One region of the Paeniglutamicibacter sp. NPDC091659 genome, then DNA from elsewhere that is predicted to be linked to it. Evidence: riboswitches for the same ligand, from Rfam matches in the RefSeq annotation. Region 1 holds a riboswitch; each other region holds the start of a gene.
What was found. Region 1 has a riboswitch for thiamine pyrophosphate ahead of ACIQLF_RS15285 (ECF transporter S component). Riboswitches for the same ligand answer to the same signal wherever they lie in the genome.
Positions count from the first base shown of each region.

Region 2: linked by a shared signal. The riboswitch ahead of thiC (phosphomethylpyrimidine synthase ThiC) and the one ahead of ACIQLF_RS15285 (ECF transporter S component) in region 1 are both predicted to bind thiamine pyrophosphate.
Region 3: linked by a shared signal. The riboswitch ahead of thiM (hydroxyethylthiazole kinase) and the one ahead of ACIQLF_RS15285 (ECF transporter S component) in region 1 are both predicted to bind thiamine pyrophosphate.

Region 1 is NZ_JBIVTO010000008.1:108,816-112,933, forward strand. It holds gene mnhG (monovalent cation/H(+) antiporter subunit G) at 1-355, shown strand, start outside; gene ACIQLF_RS15275 (hypothetical protein) at 664-1,194, shown strand; gene ACIQLF_RS15280 (DUF4235 domain-containing protein) at 1,442-1,702, opposite strand; TPP riboswitch at 1,774-1,896, shown strand; gene ACIQLF_RS15285 (ECF transporter S component) at 1,949-2,584, shown strand; gene ACIQLF_RS15290 (ATP-binding cassette domain-containing protein) at 2,600-4,118, shown strand, end outside.
Region 2 is NZ_JBIVTO010000002.1:519,381-523,498, forward strand. It holds gene lepB (signal peptidase I) at 105-707, opposite strand; gene rplS (50S ribosomal protein L19) at 851-1,210, opposite strand; TPP riboswitch at 1,608-1,715, shown strand; gene thiC (phosphomethylpyrimidine synthase ThiC) at 1,710-3,512, shown strand; gene ACIQLF_RS07460 (ankyrin repeat domain-containing protein) at 3,614-4,118, shown strand, end outside.
Region 3 is NZ_JBIVTO010000001.1:30,599-34,716, reverse strand. It holds gene thiE (thiamine phosphate synthase) at 1-658, opposite strand, end outside; gene thiM (hydroxyethylthiazole kinase) at 658-1,476, opposite strand; TPP riboswitch at 1,468-1,569, opposite strand; gene ACIQLF_RS00170 (aldehyde dehydrogenase family protein) at 1,691-3,154, shown strand; gene pgm (phosphoglucomutase (alpha-D-glucose-1,6-bisphosphate-dependent)) at 3,249-4,118, opposite strand, start outside.

The sequences.
Region 1 (4,118 bases):
CCTTATGTCCCTGGCCGCGGGCATCGGCATGCTTCGCTTCCCGGACCTGCTCTCACGCATGCACGCGGCGACCAAGCCCCAGGTCCTGGGCCTGTTCCTGCTGCTTTCCGCGCTGGGTCTGGAGCTGCGCAGCTGGGCCGTGGCCCCGGTGCTGCTGTTGGCCTGGATCGTCCAGCTGCTCACCGCACCTGTCTCGGCGCACATGGTCGGCCGGGCCGGCTACCGCACCCGACACCTCAAGCGTGACACCCTGGTCACCGACGAGCTGGCCACGGTGGTCGAGGCTGCCGGCAAACGCGAAGGCCGGGAGCACGGCGAAAACCCGCCCGCGGACCGCACCGACTTCATCGACTAGGTGCCCGCAGCGGGTCTTGGCAACCGGTCACAATCAAGAACAGTCGGCCGAGAGCGCCATTGGCGGCGAGGCAACGAGGCTCCATGCCAAGACTCGGTTATACCCGTCGATGACGTGGCGTTCAGTGGTTGCAGGGCGCATTCGATGGATCCAGCACAGCGGAAAAGAAGAAAAGCGAGTACAGATCTCTCTTGTAAAGGAGTAGTACCTGGGATTGGCTTTGGTGCATGCCAAGGCCTCGGAACCCAAGGATTCCATGGGCTTGGATGCCAGGTTTTTGCAACGGCCCCCGAACAACGGAGAGACCCATGAACCGCACCACCGTTCGTCGATTTGCACCTGCTGCCCTGCTTACCTCCGCGCTGCTCGCCGTATCGTCGGCAGCTGTCGCAGCACCTCCGCCGCCCCGGCCGGACTTTCCGCCTGGCGTGGTGGTCCCCGCCGGGGCTGCCTGTGATTTTGCGCTGGGGGTTGCCGGGACCGGCGCCAAGGCGCGCATCAAGTCGTTCGCAAACGGCAGCCAGATCATCTCGGGCAAGGGCTACCTGCTGACCTACACGAACGCCGACACCGGGAAATCCGTGTCCTTCGAAACCAACGGAACGTCCGAGCATACGTCGGCCCCCGACGCTGACAACGTCGTGACCATCACGTCGAGGGGAAGCACCGGCCTGATCCTGTTTCCCCCTCCGGACGCGTCAAACGTCCCGGGGGTAGAAGCGCCGTCGGCAATCCAGTACACGGGACGCATCGTCTTCACCTTTGACCTCGATGACGGTCGTACTACATTGCTCAGTGCTTCCGGAACACAACGGGACCTCTGCGCCGAGCTGTCCTAAGCGGAAAAGCAGAGCCGGGATGGCGGGTAGCGCCGGACCCTGCAGCTGATGCTACGGAGGACACCCAAAAATAGGGTGTCCTCCGTAGCGTCACGTGGGGTGTGACTGCCGATCCCGTTTGGTGGACTATACGCATCCCGACGACGGATCGGATCCGGCGGGCCCGATCCGTGGCATCCGCGACGTTGCTCTTCGGCGCAAGACAAAGGACCCGAAGAAAGTTCTTCGGGTCCTGGAAGTCAGTAAGTTACGAGTTCTTGGTGAACTTGGCAATCGCCTTCTGGGTGCCACGGTCGGTGAGCACCTGGATCAGCGCCGCGGTGACTGCCGAAAGCAGGGCAAACCCGATGGCCTGGCGCATTGTGGCTTCCGCTTGGGCTTCCTTGTTTCCGTGCTTCGGCGGCTGCTGGCCCGTAAATCCAACCCACAGCTTGTCGACGATCTTTCCGCCAACGAATCCTGCGGCGATGGTGATGGCCGGGCCAAGTAGTTTCATCAAGCTGTTCACGGGTGCTCCCAATATGTTGCGGCAACGGTACCTGCTCCAGCATAGCCTGCGGTAGCATGACAGGACTGAAACAATCACGACAGGGGAGCGCTGCGCGGTCTAGGCCGATGCAAAAGCGCTGAGAGTGCGGAAAGCCGCAGACCCTCGAACCTGCCCCGGCTAGTACCGGCGAAGGAAGTCGAGTTCTCAGGGGTGCGCCGAAAAACGCATTCCCTCCCCTCCTTGTATCCAAGGAGGATCATCATCATGAGCACCATCGAAGGCCGTAACGGCCAAAGCAACGCAGCACCCAGGACCAGTTCGTGGCGTGTCGTCGACATCGTCATTGCCGCGGTCATCGCGGTGTCCTCGGGCGTCATCTTCTGGGCATGGAACAACACCCACCACGTCCTGGATTTCCTGTTCTTGGCATTCCCGCCATCCTCCGCACTGGTTGCTGGCATGTGGCTGTTCCCCGCGGTCCTGGGCGCGCTGATCATCCGCAAGCCCGGAGCAGCCCTCTTCTGCGAACTTGTCGCCGCCATGGTGAGCGCGCTGCTGGGTTCCGAGTTCGGCTTGACGGTTTTGGCTTCCGGACTCGTCCAGGGTCTGGGCGCCGAAGCCGTCTTCGCCGCGTTCCGCTACCGCCGCTGGAACCTGCCCGTGGCACTGCTCGCCGGCGCCGCAACGGGCCTGTTTGGCGGCATCAACGACGCCTTCATCTTCCGCTGGTTCCCCGAATACACCATGGCCATGCAGCTGACCTACGTTGCCTTCATGACCATCTCCGGCCTGGTCATTGCGGGCCTGCTGTCCTTCTACGCCACCCGTGCCTTGGCCAAGACCGGTGCACTGGGCGCGTTGTCCAGCCGCAAGGCGGCAACCGAACCAACGTTCGGCTAGGAAGGGCCCGAAGCCATGAACACCCCTTCAACGCTTCAACACGGCTCCGGCACCCCGACGCCGGACATGCACGGTGCGGCCGTGTCGGTCACCGCCAAGGACTGGGGGTGGCGTCACGCAGACCGGAGCAACCCGGCACTGTGGGGACTTGACCTGGAGATTCCCGCGGGGCAGCGCGTGCTGTTGGCAGGCGCCTCCGGTGCCGGCAAATCCACGCTCCTCTATGCCCTGGCCGGGGTCCTACACGAAGACGACGAGGCATATTCCTCCGGGGAACTCCTGCTCGATGGCCGACCGGCGTCCGAGGGCCGCGGGTTGGTGGGTCTCATGCAGCAGGATCCTGAAACCCAGGTGGTCCAGGCCCGGGTCGGGGACGACGTGGCCTTCGGCGCCGAGAACCTGTCGGTGCCGCCCGCAGAGATCCAGCGACGGATTGTCGAGGCACTCGACGCGGTTGGCCTGGACGTTCCGCTGGACCATCCGACCAGCGCGCTTTCGGGCGGGCAAAAACAACGGCTGGCCCTCGCCGGAATCCTCGCCATGGGACCTGGCCTGGTGCTGCTCGACGAACCCACGGCGAACCTTGACCCGGAAGGTGTCCTTGAAGTCCGCGATGCTGTCATCAGGGCGTTGGATTCCACCGGGGCAACGCTGCTGATCGTCGAACACCGCCTCGATGCCTGGGCGCCGCACATGGACAGGGTCATCGTGCTGGAACCCGGTGGGGGAGTCGCGCATGACGGGAGCCCGGAGACGCTCTTTGCGCCGGGCCCGGTGCGCGATGAACTCATCGCGGCCGGCGTCTGGGTACCCGGGTGCTCGCCAACGATCGGGGCCATCGAATCGGCCCCGGCGGACGCCACCGTCCTGCTGGAGGCCAAGGACCTGTCGGTCGCCCGGAAAAAGGGCGGATCGATTGCCGCCGGCAACCTGGACCTCCGCATCACCGGCGGCAACGCCTGGTGCATCCGCGGGGCCAACGGCGCCGGCAAGTCGACGTTTGCGCTGACCCTGGGCGGACTCCTGCCCCAGGTCTCGGGCAGCCTGCTGGCCACCATGGACCTCGCCGACGGCACCGAGGCGCGCCCCTACAACTGGCGTGCAACCGAGCTGGTCGGCCGCATCGGTTCGGTCTTCCAAGAGCCGGAACACCAGTTCGTGGCCGCCACGGTCCGCGAGGAACTGGCCTTCGGCCCAAGCCATGCCGTGAAACCCGGAACCCGGGAACCGCTCTTCGACGCGGAGTCCATCGAGCGGAGGGTCGACGAACTCCTGCAGCGGCTTCGGCTCGAGCACCTTGCCGAGGCGAACCCGTTCACCCTTTCGGGCGGCGAAAAGCGGCGGTTGTCGGTGGCCACGGTGCTGGCCTCCAGCCCGGCCATCCTGATCCTCGACGAGCCGACCTTCGGGCAGGACGCCAACACGTGGCGGGAACTTGCCATGCTGTTGCGCGAGGAGCTGGCCCGCGGCACGGCGATCATTGCGGTGACCCACGACGTGGACTTTGCCAGGGCCTTGGGCGCCGAGGAATTCT
Region 2 (4,118 bases), on a different contig from region 1:
ACCCGAGGCCATGCGGGAACGAAGTCCCGGCGCCACTATTGCGGCGACACCTTGGGAGCCCCGCAACCGCTCATGTGTGGCGGGGAATCCGAGGGGCCTGGCTGCTACTCGGGCGCCGATGCGGTGTCTGGCTCCGTGGTTCCGTCGCCCACGGGACGCTTGCGGTCGAGCGGCCAAATGACCTCACGGGCCTGCCCTAGGACCCTGTCGACAGAAATCATGCCGCCGCCGGGCGCACCGAGCAACGCCCGGGAGTCCTCGGAGACCGAGCGGTGGTCGCCCATGACCCAAATGCGGCCGTGCGGAACCTTGGCGGTGAACTCCTGCTCGCTGGGCTTGTCGCCGGCATAGAGGTAGGGCTCATCCAGCGGATGGCCGTTGACGCTGAGCTTGCCGTCCGGCCCGCAGCAGGCGACGGTGTCCCCTGCCACGCCGATGACACGCTTGACGTACACCGAGTCGTTGCCGGCAAGGCGAAGTGCCCAGGCAAGGGAATCCACGGCATTGGGACTTTGATAGGGCAGGAAGGAGCCACGGCCGTCAAAAATGATGATGTCGCCGCGCTTGATGGGCTCTGACTTGTAGGCAAGGCGGTTCACCAAGAGCCCGTCACCGGGGTTCAACGTCGATTCCATGGAGGCGGAACCGATGTAGTAGAAATCAATGATCGTTGCACGGATCACCAAGGTGATCACTGCCGCGGCCATGAGGGCGCCAACGGCAAAGCGCCAGCCCCGCGAACGGGACCGGCGCTTTGCTGAAGCGGAAAAACTTTCCGATTCTGTAGGTTGATCCACGATGGATCCCCGTGACCGCGCGAAGGCGGAAACGAAGGTTCTCGCTTTTCTTACTACTTGGCGGTGCGGAAGTCGCGCTTTTCGCGGATCTTCGCAGCCTTGCCGTGGCGATCGCGCATGTAGAACAGCTTCGCACGGCGAACGTCGCCGCGGGAAACCAGTTCGATCTTTTCGAGGACCGGGGAGTGTACCGGGAAGGTACGCTCTACGCCGACGCCGAAGGAGACCTTGCGAACGGTGAAGGTTTCGCGAACGCCGTCACCCTGGCGACCAAGGACGAAGCCCTGGAAGACCTGGACACGGGAGTTCTTGCCTTCGATGATGTTTACGTGAACCTTGACGGTGTCACCCGGGCGGAAAGCCGGGACATCGGTGCGCAGCGAGGCTGCATCGACAGAGTCGAGAATATGCATGAATGCATCTCCTAGGCAGACGCCGCAGGTCACCTACCTTAGACACGGGACACTTATTTTCCCCGACGCACAAAAGCGCGACGGCAGAAAGATTTGGTGTTCCGAAGCTTGGTACCGGGACCCGTTTGCGGATCCTCGGCGGATCAACTGTTGACTCGTTCCCCCTGCGGCAGGAGCAGAACCCAGTAGACCCAAGAATCCATTTTGCCATACTCCCGGCCATGCGGCGAAGTCCGGCACCCCGGGAGCTGCTCCCGCGGTCGCGATTCTTCGGCACACCCGACCCGCGTTCCGCCGTCGCCGGGCGATCGGCGGCACCCACGGCTCGGTGTCGAGGCGGCGCCACGCGTGTCCGACGTTACATTTGACCCTTCGGCGGAATGTGCTGTAGCTTCACTTACGACCACACGGGAGCCCTTGCAGGGGCTGAGATCGAGCTGACGCAGCTTGCGACCGTTGAACCTGTCCGGGTAATGCCGGCGAAGGAAGTGAGTACTCCTTGAGCACCATCGAAACAACGATCAACCCTGCCCAAGACGCCCCCGAGGCAACCGAAACCCAATCCCTGAGGTCCCACTCGCTGGCCTACCTCGAGGATGCCGATTCCGGGATCCGGGTCCCGGTGACCGAGATCGCGCTGGAACCCTCCCCCGGCGGCCAGCCCAACGCCCCGCTGCGGGTGTACCGCACCGCGGGTCCGGGCAGCGACCCGGTCGTGGGGCTGCCGCCGTTCCGCGCGCCGTGGATCGCGGACCGCTCGGACACCGAGACGTACGCGGGCCGCGAACGCAACCTGCTCGACGACGGCAAGTCGGCGATGCGCCGGGGGGCCGCCTCGGCCGAGTGGAAGGGAGCCAAGCCGGAACCCCGGCGCGCGGATCCCGGGAAACGGGTGACCCAGATGCACTACGCCCGCCGGGGCATCACCACCCCGGAAATGCGCTTCGTCGCCCTGCGCGAGAACTGTGACGTGGAGCTGGTGCGCAGCGAGGTCGCGGCCGGCCGGGCGATCATCCCGAACAACATCAACCACCCCGAGTCCGAGCCAATGGTCATCGGCAAGGCGTTCCTGGTGAAGATCAACGCCAACATCGGCAACTCCGCGGTGACAAGTTCCATTGCCGAGGAGGTCGACAAGCTGCAGTGGGCCACCCGGTGGGGCGCCGACACCGTGATGGACCTGTCCACCGGCGACGACATCCACACCACCCGCGAATGGCTGATCCGCAACGCCCCGGTTCCCATCGGCACCGTGCCGATCTACCAGGCTCTGGAAAAGGTCAACGGCGAGGCCAACGCACTGACCTGGGAGATCTTCCGCGACACGGTGATCGAGCAGTGCGAGCAGGGCGTCGACTACATGACCATCCACGCGGGCGTGCTGTTGCGCTACGTGCCGCTGACGGCCAACCGGGTCACCGGCATCGTCTCGCGCGGCGGTGCCATCATGGCCGGCTGGTGCCTGGCCCACCACCAGGAGAACTTCCTCTACACGCACTTCGACGAGCTGTGCGAGATCTTCGCCCAGTACGACGTCGCGTTCTCGCTCGGCGACGGGCTGCGCCCCGGATCGATCGCCGACGCCAACGACGCGGCCCAGTTCGCGGAGCTGGACACCCTCGCGGAGCTGACGGCCAGGGCCTGGGAATACGACGTGCAGGTCATGGTCGAGGGCCCCGGGCACATCCCGTTCCACCTGGTGCGGGAGAACGTCGAACGCCAGCAGGAGCTGTGCAAGGGCGCGCCCTTCTACACGCTCGGCCCGCTGGTCACCGACATCGCACCGGGCTACGACCACATCACCAGCGCGATCGGCGCCACGGAGATCGCCCGCTACGGCACGGCCATGCTCTGCTACGTGACGCCCAAGGAGCACTTGGGCCTGCCGAACAAGGACGACGTGAAGACCGGGGTGATCACCTACAAGATCGCCGCCCACGCCGCGGACCTGGCCAAGGGGCACCCGGGTGCCTCCGCGCGGGACGACGCCCTGTCCAAGGCGCGCTTCGAGTTCCGCTGGCGCGACCAGTTCGCCCTGTCGCTGGACCCGGTCACCGCCGAGTCCTTCCACGACGAGACGCTGCCCGCCGAGCCGGCCAAGACCGCGCACTTCTGCTCCATGTGCGGCCCGAAGTTCTGCTCGATGCGCATCAGCCAGGACATCAGGGACGAGTACGGGTCGGCCGAGTCGCAGGCCGCCATCGCCCAGATGTACGACGGGATGCGGGCCAAGAGCCGGGAGTTCCTGGCCTCCGGGGGCAAGGTCTATCTGCCCGAACTGGAAGTCCCGGCCAAGGTCTAGACCGGGATTCCGTCCCGTGTTCCCCCGCAGCAGGCCGGCGCGGGGGCACGGGACGTCCCGGGCCTCGACCACGTCGGCGGTCCGAAACTAGTATGGGGCCCATGCCCCTTCCACGCCCGGTTCGCGTCCTGACCACTGGTTCGTTGCTTGCTGCGCTGTTGGCGGTGAGCGCCTGCAGCACCCCGGAGACCGGGGCTCCGGAAACCCCGGCACCCACGCGCGGGGCCGCACCCGAAACCGCCAACGAAAATGCCGCGGCGCTGGGCCCGGCGCTGCTGGCCGCGGCCGTGGCGAACGACGGCCCCGGGGTGCGCAGGCTGCTCGAGGCCGGGGCCAACCCCGACCACCGGGATGCACGGGATCGGCCGGTGCTGGTGGTGGCGACCCGCGCCAACGCCGTGGAGGCCGTGCGCGAGCTGGTCCTTGCGGGGGCCGACGTGAATGCCAAGGACGCGATGTCCGATTCGGCGTTCCTCTACGCCGGGGCCGAGGGCCTGGACGAAATCCTGGCGCTCACCCTCGAGCACGGGGCCGACGTGGCCAGCATCAACCGCTACGGCGGCACGGCGCTGATCCCCGCCTGCGAACGCGCCCACCTTGAAACCA
Region 3 (4,118 bases), on a different contig from region 1:
CTGCCCAGGCGGCTTCCCACGTTGTGAGCAGTTCGGCGCTGGCCGCCTGCGGGTCCTCCGCCGAGCAGATGGCGCGGACCACGGCCATGCCGGCGGCCCCGCCGTCGACGATGCCGTCGATGTCGACCAATCCGAGGCCGCCGATGGCCACGCACGGCAGCGTGCTTTGGCCGACCGCGCGGGCCAGGCCCGCATGGCCGAGTGGTTCGGGATGGTCCTTCTTGGTGGGGGTCGCGTGGACCGCCCCGACGCCCAGGTAGTCGATGGTTCCGGGGAAGCGGGCGTTGAGCTCGCTGGCTGCGGCGATTTGCGCGTCCTTTGAGGCGCTCAGGCCCAGCACCGCATCGGGGCCGATCAGCGCACGGACCAGTTCGGCGGGGATGTCGGACTGGCCGATGTGTACGCCCTGCACGCTGGCACCCGAAGCTCGGGCGGCCAGGTACACGTCGACGCGGTCGTTGACCAGCAGGTCGGCCCGTCCCTCTGTGTGCACGGAGGACTTGCGGACCACCTCCAGGAATTCGGCCGCAGGCATGTCCTTGCAACGCAGCTGGACCGTCTTGACGCCGCCGGCGACAGCCGCGGCAATGATTTCGTCCAGCGGCCGGCCGGCGGTCGAGGCCGAATCGGCAACCAGGTAAACGCTGAGATCCCGCATCAGGAAAGCACCGCCTTTTCCATCAGTTCCTGCGGGCCGACCAGGGCCAACGCATCGAGGAAGTTCACCGCGAAGGAGCCGGGCCCGTTGCTGAGCAGTTCCGCGCGCTCGGCGGCTGCCGAGTAGAACGCGTGCGCCGCGACCGTCGCGACCAGCGCGTCGTCGTGGACGGCAACGAATGCGGCACAGATGGCACCGAGGGCGCAGCCGCCACCGGTCACGCGCGTCAGCAGGCTGCTGCCGCCGTGCACCAGCACGGTCCGGGCGCCGTCGGTCACCAGGTCCCGTGGACCGGAAACCGCGACCACGGCTCCGGTGCGCAGGGCCAGGGAGCGGGCGTGGGAGGCTGCGGATTCCACCGAGTCCGTCGACTCGACCCCGCGGCCGCCGGTGCCGGACTCCGCCAGCACCATGATTTCGGAGGCGTTGCCGCGGATGACGGTCGGGTTCAGCCCGCGCAGCTCGAAGGCCAGCTCGGTGCGGACCCGCAGGGCCCCCACGGCCACCGGGTCCAGCACCCACGGCGTGCCCGCGGCGTTGGCGGCGGCGACGGCCTCAAGGGCTCCGGCGCGCTGTTCGGCGTAGGGGGTTCCCAGATTGACGAGGGTTCCGGAGGCGATCGCGGCAAAGTCGCCGGCCTCCCCGGGCAGGTCGGCCATGGCCGGCGAGGCGCCGGCGGCCAGCAGCACATTGGCCGTGAAATTGGTGACCACAGTGTTGGTGATGCACTGGATCAGGGGGGTGGAGGCGCGCAGGGCCGACACGCAGTCGGCCAGCTCGCCGGGGCTTACAACAAATGAAGGCGCAATGGATTCCATTAGCAACATCCCTCCGCTAGTACGAACTAGATCAGGTGCGACGGGTCTTATCTCAGTTGGTGCGCATGCGCGCCAACACCCCGTGTCACTAAGCGCGAGCCTACCCCACGGTCGGGCCCTCGGTGCAACTACATTTCCTCCGCCGGCGTTTCGGGTCAGGCCCGCCGGGCGCGGCAGGCTGTCGGAGCAGGCGGCCGCGCCGTAGGCTCTGGGTATGGGCATTTTTCCTTACACTTCCGAACCCGTGGCTCCCCTGGAGAGCGCGGCGTCGAACGAGCTTGAGCTACCCCGTGTCGTCGCGGAGAATCCGGCAAGGATCGTCGAGATCGTCGACGCCATGCACGACGTGGTGGCCACGCGCCTGGCGCACCCGAGGCGCTTCAGGGCATCGCAGCTCAAGGCCCTGGAACGCATGCTGGATGCGCACCAGCAGGACTTCATCGATGCGCTGGCCGACGACCTGGGCAAGGGCGCGGTCGAGGCGAAGCTGACCGAAATCGACATGGTGCGCGCCGAGATCGACCACGCCCAGCTGCACCTTTCGGAGTGGATGGAATCCAAGGCGGTGAAGATCCCGCTGGCGCTGCACCCCGCGGCGGCCAAGATCGAGCCGCAGCCGCTCGGCGTGGTGCTCATCATCGGCGCCTGGAACTACCCGCTGCAGCTCATGCTGGCCCCGCTGGTTGCCGCCATCGCCGCGGGCAACGTGGCGGTGCTCAAGCCCTCGGAGCTGGCCCCCGCCACGTCGATCGCGCTGGGGAAGCTGATCCCGCAGTTCCTGGACCAGCGTGCCTACGCGGTGGTCCAGGGCGGCGCCGGCACCAGCAAGGTCCTTCTGGAGCAGCAGTTCGACCACATCTTCTACACCGGCGGGGAAAAGGTCGGGCGGATCGTGGCCCGTGCCGCGGCCGAACACCTGACGCCCGTCACCCTTGAACTGGGCGGCAAGTCCCCGGCCGTGGTGATGGACGGATCCCACGCGGCCGTCGCCCGTCGCCTGGCCTACGGCAAGTTCATGAACGCGGGCCAGACCTGCGTGGCGCCCGACTACGTGCTGGCCGTCGGGAATGCGGCCGAGACCCTGGAAAAGCAGCTGGCCAAGGCCATCACCGGGTTCTACGGAAAGTCCCCGTTGGAGAGCCGCGACTACGGGCGGATCGTCAACCGGGCGCACTTCAACAGGCTCGTCTCCTACCTGGAGCAGGGGGAAGTGGTGATCGGCGGCGGATACGACGAGGCGACGCTGAAGATCGAACCCACGGTGATGATCAACGTCGATCCGGATTCCCCGCTCATGCAGGAGGAAATCTTCGGGCCGATCCTGCCGATCATGAAGGTCGAGAGCTTCGACGCTGCGGTGCGCTTCATCAACTCGCGCCCCAACCCGCTGGCCGCCTACCTGTTCAGCGAGAACCCGCGCCTGCAGTCGTCCTTCGGCGACCAGGTGCGTGCCGGGGCGATCGTGCACAACGCCCCGAACCTGCACCTTGCGGTGCCGTCGCTTCCCTTCGGCGGGGTCGGGGCCTCCGGCATGGGTTCCTACCACGGCCGCCACGGCTTCGAGCGGCTCTCGCAGATGCGCCCGGTCATGGTCAAGACCGCGGTGGTCGACACGCTCAAGGCGATCTACCCGCCGTACACCTGGGCGAAGAGCAAGATCATCGACAGGCTGCTCTAGCCCAACCAGAAGCAGCCCAACCAAAAACAGGCGCACCAAAAAACCGGCGGCCGGCGGGAATCCATGTCGATTCCCGCCGGCCGTTTAGCGGTTTCTAGCCGAGCACCGAATCAACGATCGTCTTGGCCTCGGCCTGCACCCGGGCCAAGTGTTCGTCGCCGAGGAAGGACTCCGCGTAGATCTTGTAGACGTCCTCGGTGCCCGACGGGCGCGCCGCGAACCAGGCGTTTTCGGTGGTGACCTTCAGGCCGCCGATCTTCGCCCCGTTGCCCGGGGCCTCGGTCAGCCGCGCCGTGATGGGTTCGCCGGCAAGCTCGTCGGCCGTGACGTCGGTTGCCGACAGGCTGCCGAGCTTTGCCTTCTGCTCGCGGGTGGCCGGGGCGTCGATGCGCGCGTAGCTGGGCGCCCCGTGGGTTTCGGCCAGGCGTGCGTAGTGCACCGACGGGGTGGAACCCGTGGTTGCCGTGATTTCGCTGGCCAGCAGGGACATGATGATGCCGTCCTTGTCGGTGGTCCAGGTGGTGCCGTCGTGGCGCAGGAACGATGCGCCGGCGGATTCCTCGCCGCCGAAGGCGCCCGAGCCGTCCAGCAGACCCGGCACGAACCACTTGAAGCCCACCGGGACCTCCACCAGCTTGCGGCCGAGGTCCGCGGCGACGCGGTCGATCATGGAGGAGGACACAAGGGTCTTGCCGATCGAGGCGTCCTTGGACCAGCCGCTGCGGTTGGAGTACAGGTACTCGATGGCCACGGCCAGGAAGTGGTTCGGGTTCATCAGCCCGGCATCCGGGGTGACGATGCCGTGGCGGTCGGCGTCGGCGTCGTTGCCCGTGGCGATGTCGAAGGAATTGCGCTGTGCAATCAGTGAGGCCATGGCGGAGGCCGAGGAGCAGTCCATGCGGATCTTGCCGTCGGTGTCCAGCGACATGAACGCAAAGCGCGGGTCGACCTGGGTGTTCACGAC